DNA from 3 places in the Klebsiella sp. CSG-1 genome. Region 2 is predicted to be linked to each of the others. Evidence: predicted binding sites of a transcription regulator. Region 2 holds the regulator's gene; each other region holds the start of a gene.

Region 1 (4,779 bases), on a different contig from region 2:
GAAAGGCTAAAGCCCCGTCAGGGCCCGGTCCAGTGGACAGCGTGGGTGACGAGCGCTGCCGGCAAGAGGCAGTTTGAAGGATGAAGCGTATTTACCGTTAACACTCGCGGACATCATGGAAAAAGAACCTATTCCTCAGGCCACGTCGCCCCTGGCTACGTGGCTTTCCTATCTGGAGCATCTGCACAGTAAAACCATCGATCTGGGGCTGACCCGCGTGAGCGAAGTCGCCGAACGAATGGCGGTGTTAAAGCCGGCGCCGTTCGTCTTTACGGTGGCGGGAACCAACGGTAAAGGAACCACCTGCCGCACGCTGGAGTCTGTGCTGATGGCGGCGGGCTACAAGGTGGGGGTTTACAGTTCACCGCATCTGGTGCGCTATACCGAGCGCGTGCGAGTACAGGGCGCGGAGCTGCCGGAAGCGGCGCATACCGCCTCTTTTGCTGAAATTGAAGCCGCGCGCGGTGAGATTTCCCTGAGCTATTTCGAGTTTGGTACGCTCTCTGCACTGTGGTTGTTTAAGCAGGCGCAGCTCGACGTGGTGATCCTTGAGGTTGGTCTCGGCGGGCGTCTTGATGCCACCAATATCGTTGATGCGGATGTGGCGGTGGTAACCAGCATCGCCCTGGATCATACTGACTGGCTGGGGCCGGATCGGGAAAGCATTGGCCGCGAGAAGGCCGGTATTTTCCGTGCCGGTAAACCGGCCGTCGTTGGCGAACCGGAGATGCCCCATACCATCGCAGAGGTAGCCGCCGGGAAAGGCGCAACGCTTCTGCGTCGCGACGTCGACTGGCGCTATGCCGCCGGTGCGCAGACGTGGTCATTCAGTGACGGGGAGGGGACACTGGCAGATTTACCGTTGCCTCAGATTCCGCTGCCAAATGCCGCAACGGCGCTGGCGGCGCTGCGAGCCAGCCGACTTCAGGTGAGCGATCGGGCGATTCGCGACGGTATTAAACAGGCTATGCTGCCGGGGCGCTTTCAGATAATCAGCGAAACGCCGCGCGTTATTCTCGATGTGGCGCATAACCCCCATGCGGCAGCCTGGCTCGCCGGACGTCTCAAAAGCCTGTCGAAAACGGGGCGCGTGCTGGCGGTTGTTGGTATGCTGCATGATAAGGATATTGCCGGCACGCTGGCAAACCTGACGGCGGAAGTGGATAGCTGGTACTGTGCGCCTCTGGAGGGGCCGCGCGGTGCAACGGCGCAACAGCTGCAGGAGCATTTGCACGCAGGAAAAGCTTATGCCAACGTGGCTCAGGCCTGGCATGCGGCGATGGCCGATGCCAGACCGGAAGATACGGTGCTGGTGTGTGGTTCATTCCATACGGTGGCGCATGTAATGGAAGAAATAGAGGCGGGGAGAATCGGTGGCGAGTAAGTTTCAGAACCGTTTAGTCGGGACGATTGTACTGGTAGCGCTGGGGGTGATTATCCTCCCGGGACTGCTTGACGGTCAGAAAAAGCATTATCAGGACGAGTTCGCGGCCATTCCACTGGTGCCAAAACCGGGCGATCGCGATGAGCCGGATATGCTTCCGGCGGCGACTCAGGCCCTTCCGGCCCAACCGCCGGAAGGGGCGGCGGAAGAGGTCAGAGCGGGAGACGCCGCTGCGCCGTCATTGGATCCGTCGCGTATTCCGGTTAACAGCAACAGTTTCGATGATGTGCAGGAGCCGGTGGTCGCGCCGAAGCCGCAGCCCAAACCGCAGCCTCAGCCTAAACCGCAGCCTCAGCCGCCGAAGCCGGTTGAGAAGCCGCAGCCGCAGCAACAAACCGTTGCCCAGACGCCGCCGGCGAAACCGGCAGAGATACCTGCTCCGACCGGCAAAGCCTATGTGGTACAGCTCGGTGCGTTGAAGAATGCGGATAAGGTCAACGAAATCGTCGGTAAGCTGCGTTCCTCCGGGTTTAAGGTCTACACGTCGCCTTCGACGCCGGTTCAGGGTAAAATTACCCGTATTCTGGTCGGTCCCGATACCTCAAAAGATAAACTGAAAGGGCAGCTTGGCGACCTGAAACAGATCTCCGGCCTGAGCGGTGTGGTCATGGGATATAGCCCCAACTAATCTTGCCCCTTGCCGCGCTGATGAGGGGCGAAGCTCCTGTCTGACGCGCTTTCAGGAGGCGCAAGGCAGCATGGCGTTGAATGTTTTTTCAGCGCCATTTTTATTTCTGTAGGGCACGGAAATCCCTACGCAAACGTTTTCTTTTTCTGTTAGAATGCGCCCCGAACCGGACGACAGGGCGTAAATCGTGGGATGTTTATGGTCTGGATTGATTACGTCATTATAGCGGTGATTGGTTTTTCCTGTCTGGTAAGCCTGATCCGCGGCTTTGTTCGTGAAGCGTTATCGCTGGTAACCTGGGGATGTGCTTTCTTTGTCGCCAGTCATTACTACACTTACCTGGCTGTCTGGTTCACGGGCTTTGAAGACGAAATGGTCCGCAATGGGATTGCTATCGCGATACTGTTTATCGCAACGCTTATCGTTGGCGCCATCGTTAACTATGTGATTGGCGCACTGGTTGAGAAAACGGGCCTGTCGGGTACCGACAGGGTGTTAGGGATCTGTTTTGGCGCCCTGCGTGGCGTGCTGATTGTCTCTGCGATTCTGTTCTTTCTCGATAGCTTTACCGGTATGGCGAAAAGCGAAGACTGGCAAAAGTCAGAGCTTATCCCGCAGTTCAGTTTCGTTATCAGATGGTTTTTTGACTATCTGCAAAGCTCGTCAAGTTTCTTGCCCAAAGCATAAGCGTTGGGATGTGGCTGAACGAGGAAAAGACGTATGTGCGGTATTGTCGGTATCGCCGGTGTTATGCCGGTAAACCAGTCGATTTATGACGCGTTAACGGTGCTTCAGCATCGTGGCCAGGATGCCGCAGGCATCATCACTATTGATGCAAATAACTGTTTCCGTTTGCGTAAGGCGAACGGACTGGTGAGCGACGTTTTTGAAGCTCGCCACATGCAGCGTATGCAGGGCAATATGGGGATTGGCCATGTTCGCTATCCTACGGCGGGCAGCTCAAGTGCCTCCGAAGCGCAGCCTTTCTATGTCAACTCACCGTATGGTATTACGTTGGCGCATAACGGCAATCTGACCAACGCGCACGAGCTGCGCAAGAAGCTGTTTGAAGAAAAACGCCGCCATATCAACACCACCTCCGATTCTGAAATCCTGCTCAACATCTTCGCCAGCGAGCTGGATAACTTCCGTCATTACCCACTGGAAGCGGATAACATTTTTGCCGCGATTGCCGCCACCAACCGTCAGATCCGCGGCGCCTATGCCTGCGTGGCGATGATTATCGGTCACGGTATGGTCGCGTTCCGCGATCCGAACGGCATCCGCCCTCTGGTGTTGGGGAAACGTGATGTTGGCGATGGTCGTACCGAGTATATGGTGGCCTCCGAAAGCGTGGCGCTGGATACCCTGGGCTTCGAATTCCTGCGCGATGTGGCGCCGGGTGAAGCGGTCTATATTACCGAGAAGGGCCAGCTGTTTACCCGTCAGTGCGCCGAGAATCCGGTCAGCAACCCGTGCCTCTTTGAGTACGTCTATTTTGCTCGCCCGGACTCGTTTATCGACAAAATTTCCGTCTACAGCGCGCGCGTCAATATGGGCACCAAACTGGGTGAGAAGATCGCTCGCGAGTGGGAAGATCTGGACATCGACGTGGTCATTCCGATTCCGGAAACCTCCTGCGATATTGCGCTGGAAATCGCCCGAATCCTCGATAAACCCTATCGCCAGGGCTTCGTGAAAAACCGCTACGTTGGCCGCACCTTTATCATGCCAGGTCAGCAGCTGCGCCGGAAATCCGTACGCCGTAAGCTCAATGCTAACCGCGCAGAATTCCGGGATAAAAACGTCCTGCTGGTTGATGACTCCATCGTGCGTGGCACCACCTCGGAGCAGATTATCGAGATGGCGCGCGAAGCCGGCGCGAAAAAAGTCTATCTGGCTTCCGCGGCGCCAGAGATTCGTTTCCCGAACGTTTACGGCATTGATATGCCGACGGCTACCGAGCTTATCGCCCACGGTCGCGAAGTGGACGAAATCCGCCAGATCATTGGCGCTGATGGTCTTATCTTCCAGGATCTGAACGATCTGATTGATGCCGTACGTGTGGAAAATCCGGATATTCAACAGTTTGAATGTTCGGTATTTAACGGCGTATACGTCACTAAGGATGTGGACCAGCAGTACCTCGATTATCTCGATTCCTTACGTAATGACGATGCGAAAGCGGTGCAGCGTCTGAACGAAGTGGAAAATTTAGAGATGCATAACGAAGGCTAATTGACCCTGGCGTTGTGAAAAGCCCGCCGTCATATGACCGCGGGCTTTTGTGTTCTTAACGCGTGGCCGCAAGGCTTGCGTCCGCTGCTATAATCCGGCAAAGTCTGCCCCATTATGTGGAAGAGGGCATCATCGTGAAACGACTTATTATTGGTATCTCTGGCGCCAGCGGCGCCATTTACGGTGTGCGACTGCTTCAGATTTTACGCGATGTGCCTGATGTCGAAACGCATCTGATCATGAGCCAGGCAGCGCGGCAGACGCTGGCGCTGGAGACCGAGTACTCTCTGCGGGAAGTGCAGGCGCTGGCGGATGTGGTCCATGATGCGCGCGATATCGCCGCCAGTATCTCGTCGGGGTCGTTCAAGACGGCCGGAATGGTGATTCTGCCTTGCTCGGTGAAAACGCTTTCTGGCATTGTTCACAGCTATACCGATGGTCTGCTGACCCGCGCGGCGGACGTGGTCCT
Region 2 (4,779 bases):
GCAGAAGGGAATCATCACCGCAATAATTGAGACATCTTCAACCAGACCAACCATCCAGGTGGCAGCCACGCTGACGGCGAAAATCACCAGCAGCCAGGGCAGCAGCTGTTGGCCTTGCCATTTCTGCAGCGCCGCGCGGCATCCATAGCCACCGATTAAAAAGGCGATTGTCTGCGGAACATAGCTAAGACCGATAGCGGTCGGGCTGTAGCCCATCTCATGGAGAATAAACGGCGACCCGGTTAACCAGGCAAAAAAGCTGGCGGAGCAGGCGGCGTAAATCAGCACGTTGCCGCTGTATTCGCGCGAGCGCAGCAGCGTCAGAAAGGTCAGCTTCTCGCGGACGTCACCCTGCGGCCTGACGACCGGCTTCAGGCGCAGGGCGGGCACCATCAGCAGCAGGGCGATGGCAAAAAGGGTGGCAAAAATGGCCTGCCATTCCAGATGGGCAAGCAGCCAGCTGCCGAGCAACGGCGCCAGAGCCGGCGATAAACCCACCAGCGGCATAATGGTGGCGAAAATACGGTTAGTGCGCTGAGCTGGATAATAATCGGTGACCATCGCCTGCCAGGTCACCGCCGCCGCGCAGACGCCGATCGCCTGGATAAAGCGCAGCACCAGCATCAGAGTGGCGTCACGCACCCACAGCATTCCCAGACAGCTGATAGCGAAGATCGCCAGCCCGGTTAGCAGAATCGGTTTACGTCCGTAGCGGTCCGAGAGCGGGCCCCAGAACAGCTGCCCGATGGCGAAGCCGGCGAGGAACAGGCTCAGACTGGCGCTGACCGACGCTGCAGAAGTATTGAGATCTTGCTGGATGGCCGAAAAGGCCGGCAGATACATGTCGGTAGCGAGGAAACCCAGCACGCTGAGTCCCGCCAGCCACACTAAAAATCCTTTCCCGGGTTGTTGCATAACATTCTCTTATAGATGCAGGTATGATGCCGCAGAGTGTAGGGAGTGCATTCTGGCTTGTGAAACGCTAATATTTGCTACATGCGTTCAAAATTTTTGCAGGCAGAATATGTGGTCCGAATACTCACTCGAAGTTGTTGATGCTGTCGCCCGCAACGGCAGCTTTAGCGCCGCGGCGCAGGAGCTGCACCGCGTACCTTCGGCGGTCAGTTATACCGTACGTCAGCTGGAGGAGTGGCTGGCGGTACCGCTTTTTGAACGCCGCCATCGCGATGTCGAATTGACCACCGCCGGGCTCTGGTTTTTACAGGAAGGACGATCTGTTATCAAAAAAATGCAGATCACCCGCCAGCAGTGTCAGCAGATAGCCAACGGCTGGCGTGGTCAGCTGTCGATAGCCGTGGATGACATTGTTAAACCGGCCCGTATGCGCCAGATGATTGTTGATTTTTATCGTCACTTTCCCGATGTCGAGCTGATTGTTTTTCAGGAGGTTTTCAACGGTGTCTGGGACGCGCTGGCCGACGGACGCGTGGAACTGGCTATCGGGGCAACCCGTTCGATTCCGGTGGGGGGACGCTACGCCTTTCGCGATATGGGGATGTTGAGCTGGCATTGCGTGGTGGCGAGCCATCATCCTCTGGCGCAGATGAGCGGGCCGCTCAGCGATGATGTGTTGCGCAACTGGCCGTCGCTGGTCAGGGAGGACACCTCCCGCTCGCTACCAAAACGCACGACCTGGCTACTGGACAATCAGAAAAGGGTGGTGGTGCCGGACTGGGAATCCTCGGCCACCTGCCTCTCGGCGGGATTGTGCGTAGGGATGGTGCCGAGCCATTTTGCTCGCCCGTGGATTGACCGCGGTGAATGGACCGCGCTGGCGCTGGAAAACCCGTTCCCGGACGCCGCGTGCTGCCTGACCTGGCAGCAGAGCGACACGTCACCGGCGCTGTCGTGGCTACTGGATTATCTGGGGGACAGTGAAACGTTAAACCGGGAGTGGCTGCGGGCGCCGGAGTAACCGGCGCCGCACGGGCGATTAGCGACGGTAGTCGACGAACGGGCCGTCTACGACGGAGCGGCGCTCTACCAGCCGCGGGTGAACCTCGATCGACTGTGACTCTTCGCGCTTGTTGACGATACGATCCATCAGCATATTGAAGGCCGCTTCCCCCAGCGAATCTTTCGGCTGGTGGATGGTGGTCAGCGCCGGGCTGAAATAGCGGGCGTTACGCACGTTATCATACCCGATCAGCGAAATGTCCTGCGGCACGCGTAGCCCCATCTCATCCGCAGCGCAGATTGCGCCCATCGCCATGATGTCGCCGCCGCAGAAGACCGCCGTCGGGCGATGCTGCTGGCTGAGGATCTGCTGCATTGCGCGGTAGCCGGATTCAGGCTCGAAGTCTCCCTGCACAATCCAGCTTTCCGGAACGGCGATCTGCGCTTCTTCCATGGCTTTCATAAAGCCCGCCAGGCGCCCGGCGCCGGTGTTACGCTCCAGCGGACCCGGGATCACGCCGATTTCACGATGGCCGCGTTCCACCAGATAGCGACCGGCCATATAACCGCCCTCAAAGGCGTTATCGATGACCGAATCGGTAAAGTCGGCTTTGGATTCACCCCAGTCCATTACCACCATCGGAATATGGCGGTACTCTTCCAGCATGCTGAGCACCGATTCCGGATATTCAGAACACATAACCAGCAGGCCGTCGACGCGCTTTTGCGCCATCATCGACAGATAGGCCTGCTGCTTTTCGAGATCGTTCCACGCATTGCCCAGAATCAGGGTATAGCCTTTCTGGAAACAGCTCTTTTCTACGGCTTCAATAATCTCAGCGAAATAGGCCGCTTCGCTGCTGGTGGCCAGCAGGCCAATCGATTTGGTGTGATTAACCTTCAGGCTGCGAGCAACGGCACTGGGGGAATAGTGCAGCTCTTTGATCGCCGCCCACACGGCGTTGCGGGTTTCTTCCGCCACGAAACGGGTTTTGTTAATTACATGTGACACTGTTGTAGTGGAAACGTTTGCGCGCTTCGCTACATCTTTAATTGTTGCCATTACTTCTCACTCCAGACCTTGACCTGATCGTCTGATTATCGATACGTAAACGTTTGCCTATACACACCCTGAATACAATTTTCAACATTGCATCACGTCGGGAAAACGACACAGAACGACAGGAAGGGGTCAATGGCCGATACGCTTTCAAATTAGCGTGGGATTTTGTCCGATCTTGCGGCAAAGGGGAAGAGCAAAAATGTGCATCACCCTAAAACATGGAAGATTTTTGCGCTATATTGTGCAAAAATGAGCAAGCTCACTTTTCATGTGGGGATAACTGGGGGAAAAATTGATGGATACAGATTTAAAGTTTTCGCTGACGACAACGATTATTGTCCTGGGTCTGATCGTGGCCGCCGGCCTGACCGCGGTGCTGCACTGATTTATCCGGGGGAGAGGGCTCTTTCCCCCGATGTCCCGCCATTATTATCAATTTCGCAAAAATCTTTTGCCATTTCGTTTACTTTTGTTTTTTTGTGATTGATGTCATGCTTTTGACTTCTGATGAGATACCGTCGCCGATGACGGTCTGCTGGAGTCATTGAATGAAAATCAACTTTCCCTTGTTAGCGCTGGCGATAGGCGCGTTTGGTATTGGCACCACGGAGTTTTCCCCGATGGGGCTGCTGCCGGTGATTGCCAAAGGTGTCGACGTGTCAATTCCGGCGGCGGGAATGCTGATCAGCGCGTATGCGATCGGCGTGATGGTCGGTGCGCCGCTGATGACTTTGCTGCTCTCTCATCGCGCGCGCAGAAATGCGCTGATTTTTCTGATGGCTATCTTTACGCTGGGGAACATTCTCTCCTCAATGGCGCCGGATTACACCACGCTGCTGATTTCGCGCATTATCACCAGTCTTAACCACGGCGCTTTCTTTGGCCTCGGGTCGGTGGTGGCGGCGAGCGTGGTGCCGAAACACAAACAGGCCAGCGCGGTGGCGACCATGTTCATGGGCTTGACTATCGCTAATATTGGCGGCGTTCCGGCGGCGACATGGCTTGGCGAGACCATCGGCTGGCGGATGTCGTTCCTCGCGACGGCAGGTCTGGGGCTGGTGGCGATGGTCAGCCTGTGGTTTTCGTTGCCCAAAGGCAGCGCTGGCGAGCGTCCGAACGTAAAACAGGAGCTCTCGGTGCTGGTTCGTCCGCAGGTGCTCTCCGCATTGCTGACCACCGTGCTGGGGGCCGGCGCGATGTTTACCCTCTATACCTATATTTCACCGGTGCTGCACACCATTACGCACGCCTCACCGCTGTTCGTCACCGCCATGCTGGTGTTGATTGGCGTCGGCTTTTCACTGGGTAACTACCTCGGCGGTAAATTCGCCGACCGTTCCGTCTCCGGGACGCTGAAGGGTTTTCTGCTGCTGCTGATGGTTATCATGCTGGCGATTCCGCTGCTGGCGCAGACGCAGCTGGGAGCCGCAATCAGTATGGTGGTCTGGGGGGCGGCGACCTTCGCCGTGGTTCCACCGCTGCAAATGCGGGTGATGCGAGTGGCTCATGAAGCACCGGGTCTCTCTTCGTCGGTCAATATCGGAGCGTTTAACCTCGGCAATGCGCTGGGTGCGGCAGCCGGTGGCGCGGTGATTTCTGGCGGACTGGGCTATGCCTTTGTGCCGGTGATGGGAGCGATCATTGCCGGTGTGGCGCTGCTGCTGGTGCTGTTCGGCGGGCGTTCGCAGCCGGAAGAGGCGTTGGTCTGACAGTCGGTATATTCGCAGAAGGGTTGCCCCTTCTGCGTTAGCGTTTTAGGCCGCCAGATTGGCTGCCACAAACTTCCAGTTTACCAGCGC
Region 3 (4,779 bases), on a different contig from region 2:
GTGGAGCGCCTGTTCATCGCGGCGGGCGGATTCGACGTTCAGCACCCGCGTAGCGTTCAGCGACGGCAGCAGTCGCTGCTCCAGTTCGTCAAGCCGGACGCCGGGATAGCAGTCCACAACCAGCACGGTTCTGGAGGCGGCTGAAGCCCTGAGGCGAAGCGTCGCAGAGAGGGATTCCCAGCCCTGCCAGGCCTGGTCGTCATAACCCTGAACCGTCACTTCAGGGAATTTATCATAGGTCGTTTGCATTATCTGTCTCCGTATTGGCTAAATAAAGATTAATCGATTAACCTTATTTTGATAGTGTGGTTAACGCGATTAACCCGCCATAATGCGCAAGTAAAGCGACAAAATGGGCGTTATTGTGAGTCCTGTCACAAGGAAAAATGCAATTTTTAGGTTATTCGATTAACCTTCGGTAAACGAACGGGAGAGATCATGACAACAGTGACGCTGGCACAGGTGGCTGAACGGGCAGGAGTATCTACGGCCACCGTTTCGATGGTATTGCGTAACCGCGGGCGGATTTCGCAAGCTACGCGCGAACGAGTGCTGAAGGCGCTGGATGAAACTGGCTATGTCTACAATCAGACCGCCGCCAATCTGCGTAATCGCAGCAGCAACCAGGTTGGACTGCTGCTGCATGACATCACCAACCCGTTTTACGGTGAGATGACGGCAGGCTTAAGCCATGAAATGGAGCGGCATGATTTGCTGTTATTCCTGGCAAACAGCGAAGAGTCAGGCGAGCGGCAGCAAAAGTTTGTCGACTCGCTGATGCGCAATAGCGCCTGCGGCATGGTGCTGTGCGCGGCGCGGGAAACGCCGGCCTCATTTTTTGATGCGCTGAAAAGACGCAATATTCCCGCCATTATGGTGGTGCGCCCGCTCAGCGATCCGGATTTTGATTTTGTCGGTACCGATAACTTTCTCGGCACGCAGATGGCCACGGCGCACTTGCTGAAAATGGGCCACCGACAGATTGCCTTTATCGGCGGCAGCCTGAGTTCTGGTACTCGGGCACAGCGTATTGGCGGATTCACCAGTACGCTCCTCGAGAGCGGGCTCTCGCCGCGGCCGGAGTGGATCGTCACGGCCCAGGCCAGCCAGATCGACGGCGCGAAAGTGGCCGAAGCGCTGCTGACCCGCTATCCGCAAATCACGGCCGCAGTTTGTTACCAGGACATTGTCGCGCTGGGCGTGATGCAGGCGCTGCGTAAAACCGGGCGTGAGCCGGGCCGTGATTTTGCGCTGGTGGGATTTGACGATATTACTGAAGCCGCGCTGGTTCAGCCGGCGTTGACGACCGTTTCGGTGGCGGCGAAGGAGATTGGCCGCAAAGCCGGCGAACTGCTGTATAGCCGCATTCAGGGCAATGATGAACCGCCGAAACGCATTATTTTGCCGCCGGCTCTGGTGGTCCGCGAATCCTGTGGTTTTCGGCACAGGGTTAACGCTCCGGGCGAGTGAGAAACGACGCCGGCGTATAGTTTTTACTGATATCGAACGCCGTTTGTCATAAATTTCTAATTATCGGTGTTTTACAGTAGCGGCTCATCGACGGGCTGGTTAATCTGGAAACAATTTACGTTAAGTTAACAAAAGAGAATAGCTATGCATGATGCACAAATCCGCGTGGCCATCGCAGGCGCGGGCGGCCGGATGGGACGCCAGTTAATTCAGGCCGTACAGCAGATGGACGGCGTGGCGCTGGGCGCGGCGCTGGAGCGCGAAGGTTCTTCCCTCCTTGGCAGCGATGCCGGTGAGCTGGCCGGTGCCGGTAAAGCCGGTGTCACGGTGCAAAGCAGTCTTGCGGCGGTCAAAGATGATTTTGATGTGCTGATCGATTTCACCCGCCCGGAAGGGACGTTAAACCACCTTGCTTTCTGTCGCGAACACGGCAAAGGGATGGTGATTGGTACCACCGGTTTTGATGAGGCCGGGAAACAGGCCATTCGCGATGCGGCGCAGGAGATTGCGATCGTTTTCGCGGCCAACTTCAGCGTTGGCGTCAACGTCCTGTTAAAGCTGCTGGAAAAAGCGGCGAAGGTGATGGGCGACTACACCGATATCGAAATTATTGAAGCGCACCACCGTCACAAAGTGGACGCACCGTCAGGCACCGCGCTGGCGATGGGCGAGGCGATTGCCGGCGCACTGAACAAAGATCTGAAGGATTGCGCGGTCTACAGCCGTGAAGGCCATACCGGCGAACGCGTCCCGGGGACCATTGGCTTTGCCACCGTGCGCGCCGGAGATATCGTCGGCGAGCATACCGCCATGTTTGCCGATATTGGTGAGCGTATTGAAATCAGCCACAAGGCATCCAGCCGGATGACTTTTGCTAATGGTGCCGTTCGTTCTGCATTGTGGTTAAAAGATAAGAAATCAGGCCTTTTCGACATGCGTGATGTGCTTGAGCTCAATGCTTTATAAGTTTTATTACCCATCGTGATGTGGTTATTGCATTCAATATGTAATTGATTGCAAAGGGCAATGTTTTATTGCCCTTTTTATTTTTTATCATTTCATCAATTAAAATTGATGAAATAGCTATAATCTTAAATTATCCATCCATTTTTTGTTGTGTTATTGTAAATTTTGACCATCCGGTCTACTTTTTTGTTCCTGCGCGCGCTGTTTTGCAATCTTCCTGGTCCGCAAGCGTTTTCTCTGCATAGTTTGTTGATCTTTTTACCTGCTAACGCAGTGCTGAGAGGTCAGTGACGTAAAAAGAGATAAAAAATATCGGCTTTAAGTTGACTTTTACCCGACATCTCTCCAGAATGCCGCCGTTTGCCAGAAATCCATAGGTAAGCAAATTTGCATTGATTCATGTCATGCACATGCATTAATATGCAAATAAAGTGAGTGAATATTCTCTGGAGGGTGTTTTGATTAAGTCAGCGCTATTGGTTCTGGAAGACGGAACCCAGTTTCACGGTCGGGCCATCGGGGCAACGGGCACGGCGGTTGGGGAAGTCGTTTTCAATACTTCAATGACCGGTTATCAAGAAATCCTCACTGATCCTTCCTATTCCCGCCAAATTGTCACTCTTACTTATCCCCATATTGGTAATGTCGGCACCAACGACAGCGATGAAGAATCTTCTCAGGTACATGCGCAGGGTCTGGTCATTCGCGACCTGCCGCTGATTGCCAGCAACTTCCGCAATACCGAAGACCTCTCTTCTTACCTCAAGCGCCATAACATCGTGGCGATTGCCGATATCGATACCCGTAAGCTGACGCGTTTGCTGCGTGAAAAAGGCGCACAGAACGGCTGCATCATCGTGGGTGATAACCTGGATGCGCAGCTGGCGCTGGAAAAAGCCAAAGCGTTCCCTGGCCTGAACGGCATGGACCTGGCGAAAGAAGTCACCACTTCAGAAACCTACAGCTGGACGCAAGGCAGCTGGACGCTGGCGGGCGACCTGCCGGAAGCGAAGGCGGAAAGCGAGCTGCCGTTCCACGTTGTGGCCTACGATTTTGGCGCTAAACGCAACATTCTGCGCATGCTGGTTGACCGCGGCTGCCGCCTGACGGTGGTGCCGGCGAAAACCTCCGCCGAAGAGGTGCTGAAGATGAATCCGGACGGTATCTTCCTGTCCAACGGCCCTGGCGACCCGGCGCCGTGCGATTACGCCATTACCGCGATTGAGAAATTCCTCGAGACCGATATTCCGGTATTCGGCATCTGCCTCGGCCATCAGCTGCTGGCGCTGGCGAGCGGTGCGAAGACCGTTAAGATGAAGTTCGGCCACCACGGCGGCAACCACCCGGTTAAAGATATCGATAATAATGTGGTGATGATTACCGCCCAGAACCACGGTTTTGCGGTCGACGAAGCCTCCATGCCGGCTAACCTGCGCGTGACCCACAAGTCGCTGTTCGACGGGACGCTGCAGGGCATCCACCGCACGGACAAACCGGCGTTTAGCTTCCAGGGCCACCCGGAAGCGAGCCCAGGCCCGCACGATGCCGCGCCGTTGTTCGACCATTTTATTGCATTAATTGAGCAGTACCGCCAGTCCGCGAAATAATCAGGAGAAAAGAGCCATGCCAAAACGTACAGACATAAAAAGCATCCTGATTCTTGGCGCTGGCCCGATCGTTATCGGCCAGGCTTGCGAATTTGACTACTCTGGCGCTCAGGCCTGTAAGGCCCTGCGCGAAGAAGGTTACCGTGTCATTCTGGTGAACTCCAACCCGGCCACCATCATGACCGACCCGGAAATGGCCGATGCGACCTATATTGAGCCGATTCACTGGGAAGTCGTGCGCAAAATTATCGAAAAAGAGCGTCCGGATGCGGTACTGCCGACCATGGGCGGTCAGACGGCGCTGAACTGCGCGCTGGAGCTGGAACGTCAGGGCGTGCTGGCCGAATTCGGCGTCACCATGATCGGCGCTACCGCTGACGCGATTGATAAAGCGGAAGACCGCCGTCGCTTCGATGTGGCAATGAAGAAAATCGGTCTGGATACCGCGCGTTCCGGCATTGCGCACACCATGGAAGAAGCGCTGGCGGTGGCCGCAGACGTGGGCTACCCATGCATCATCCGTCCGTCTTTCACCATGGGCGGCACCGGCGGCGGTATCGCTTACAACCGTGAAGAGTTCGAAGAAATTTGTGCCCGCGGGCTGGACCTCTCTCCGACCAACGAACTGCTGATCGATGAATCGCTGATCGGCTGGAAAGAGTACGAAATGGAAGTGGTGCGTGATAAGAACGATAACTGCATCATCGTCTGCTCGATCGAAAACTTCGACGCCATG

Evidence for each region. Region 2 encodes PurR, which represses purine synthesis genes. Its sites were predicted from a motif close to CANGCAAACGTTTGCNTG; they were not measured.
Region 1: the regulator PurR is predicted to act here: its motif matches at 2,199-2,216, upstream of cvpA (colicin V production protein).
Region 3: the regulator PurR is predicted to act here: its motif matches at 2,786-2,803, upstream of carA (glutamine-hydrolyzing carbamoyl-phosphate synthase small subunit).

What each region holds. Positions count from the first base shown of each region.
Region 1 is NZ_JBWNLD010000003.1:154,805-159,583, forward strand. It holds gene folC (bifunctional tetrahydrofolate synthase/dihydrofolate synthase) at 116-1,384, shown strand; gene dedD (cell division protein DedD) at 1,374-2,072, shown strand; gene cvpA (colicin V production protein) at 2,271-2,759, shown strand; gene purF (amidophosphoribosyltransferase) at 2,793-4,310, shown strand; gene AC007G_RS08860 (UbiX family flavin prenyltransferase) at 4,445-4,779, shown strand, end outside.
Region 2 is NZ_JBWNLD010000009.1:23,930-28,708, reverse strand. It holds gene punC (purine nucleoside transporter PunC) at 1-915, opposite strand, end outside; gene punR (DNA-binding transcriptional activator PunR) at 1,025-1,936, shown strand; gene purR (HTH-type transcriptional repressor PurR) at 1,955-2,980, opposite strand; gene cydH (cytochrome bd-I oxidase subunit CydH) at 3,276-3,365, shown strand; gene AC007G_RS20290 (MFS transporter) at 3,529-4,689, shown strand; gene sodB (superoxide dismutase [Fe]) at 4,735-4,779, opposite strand, start outside.
Region 3 is NZ_JBWNLD010000006.1:223,289-228,067, reverse strand. It holds gene AC007G_RS16595 (class I mannose-6-phosphate isomerase) at 1-249, opposite strand, end outside; gene AC007G_RS16590 (LacI family DNA-binding transcriptional regulator) at 439-1,470, shown strand; gene dapB (4-hydroxy-tetrahydrodipicolinate reductase) at 1,615-2,436, shown strand; gene carA (glutamine-hydrolyzing carbamoyl-phosphate synthase small subunit) at 2,895-4,043, shown strand; gene carB (carbamoyl-phosphate synthase large subunit) at 4,060-4,779, shown strand, end outside.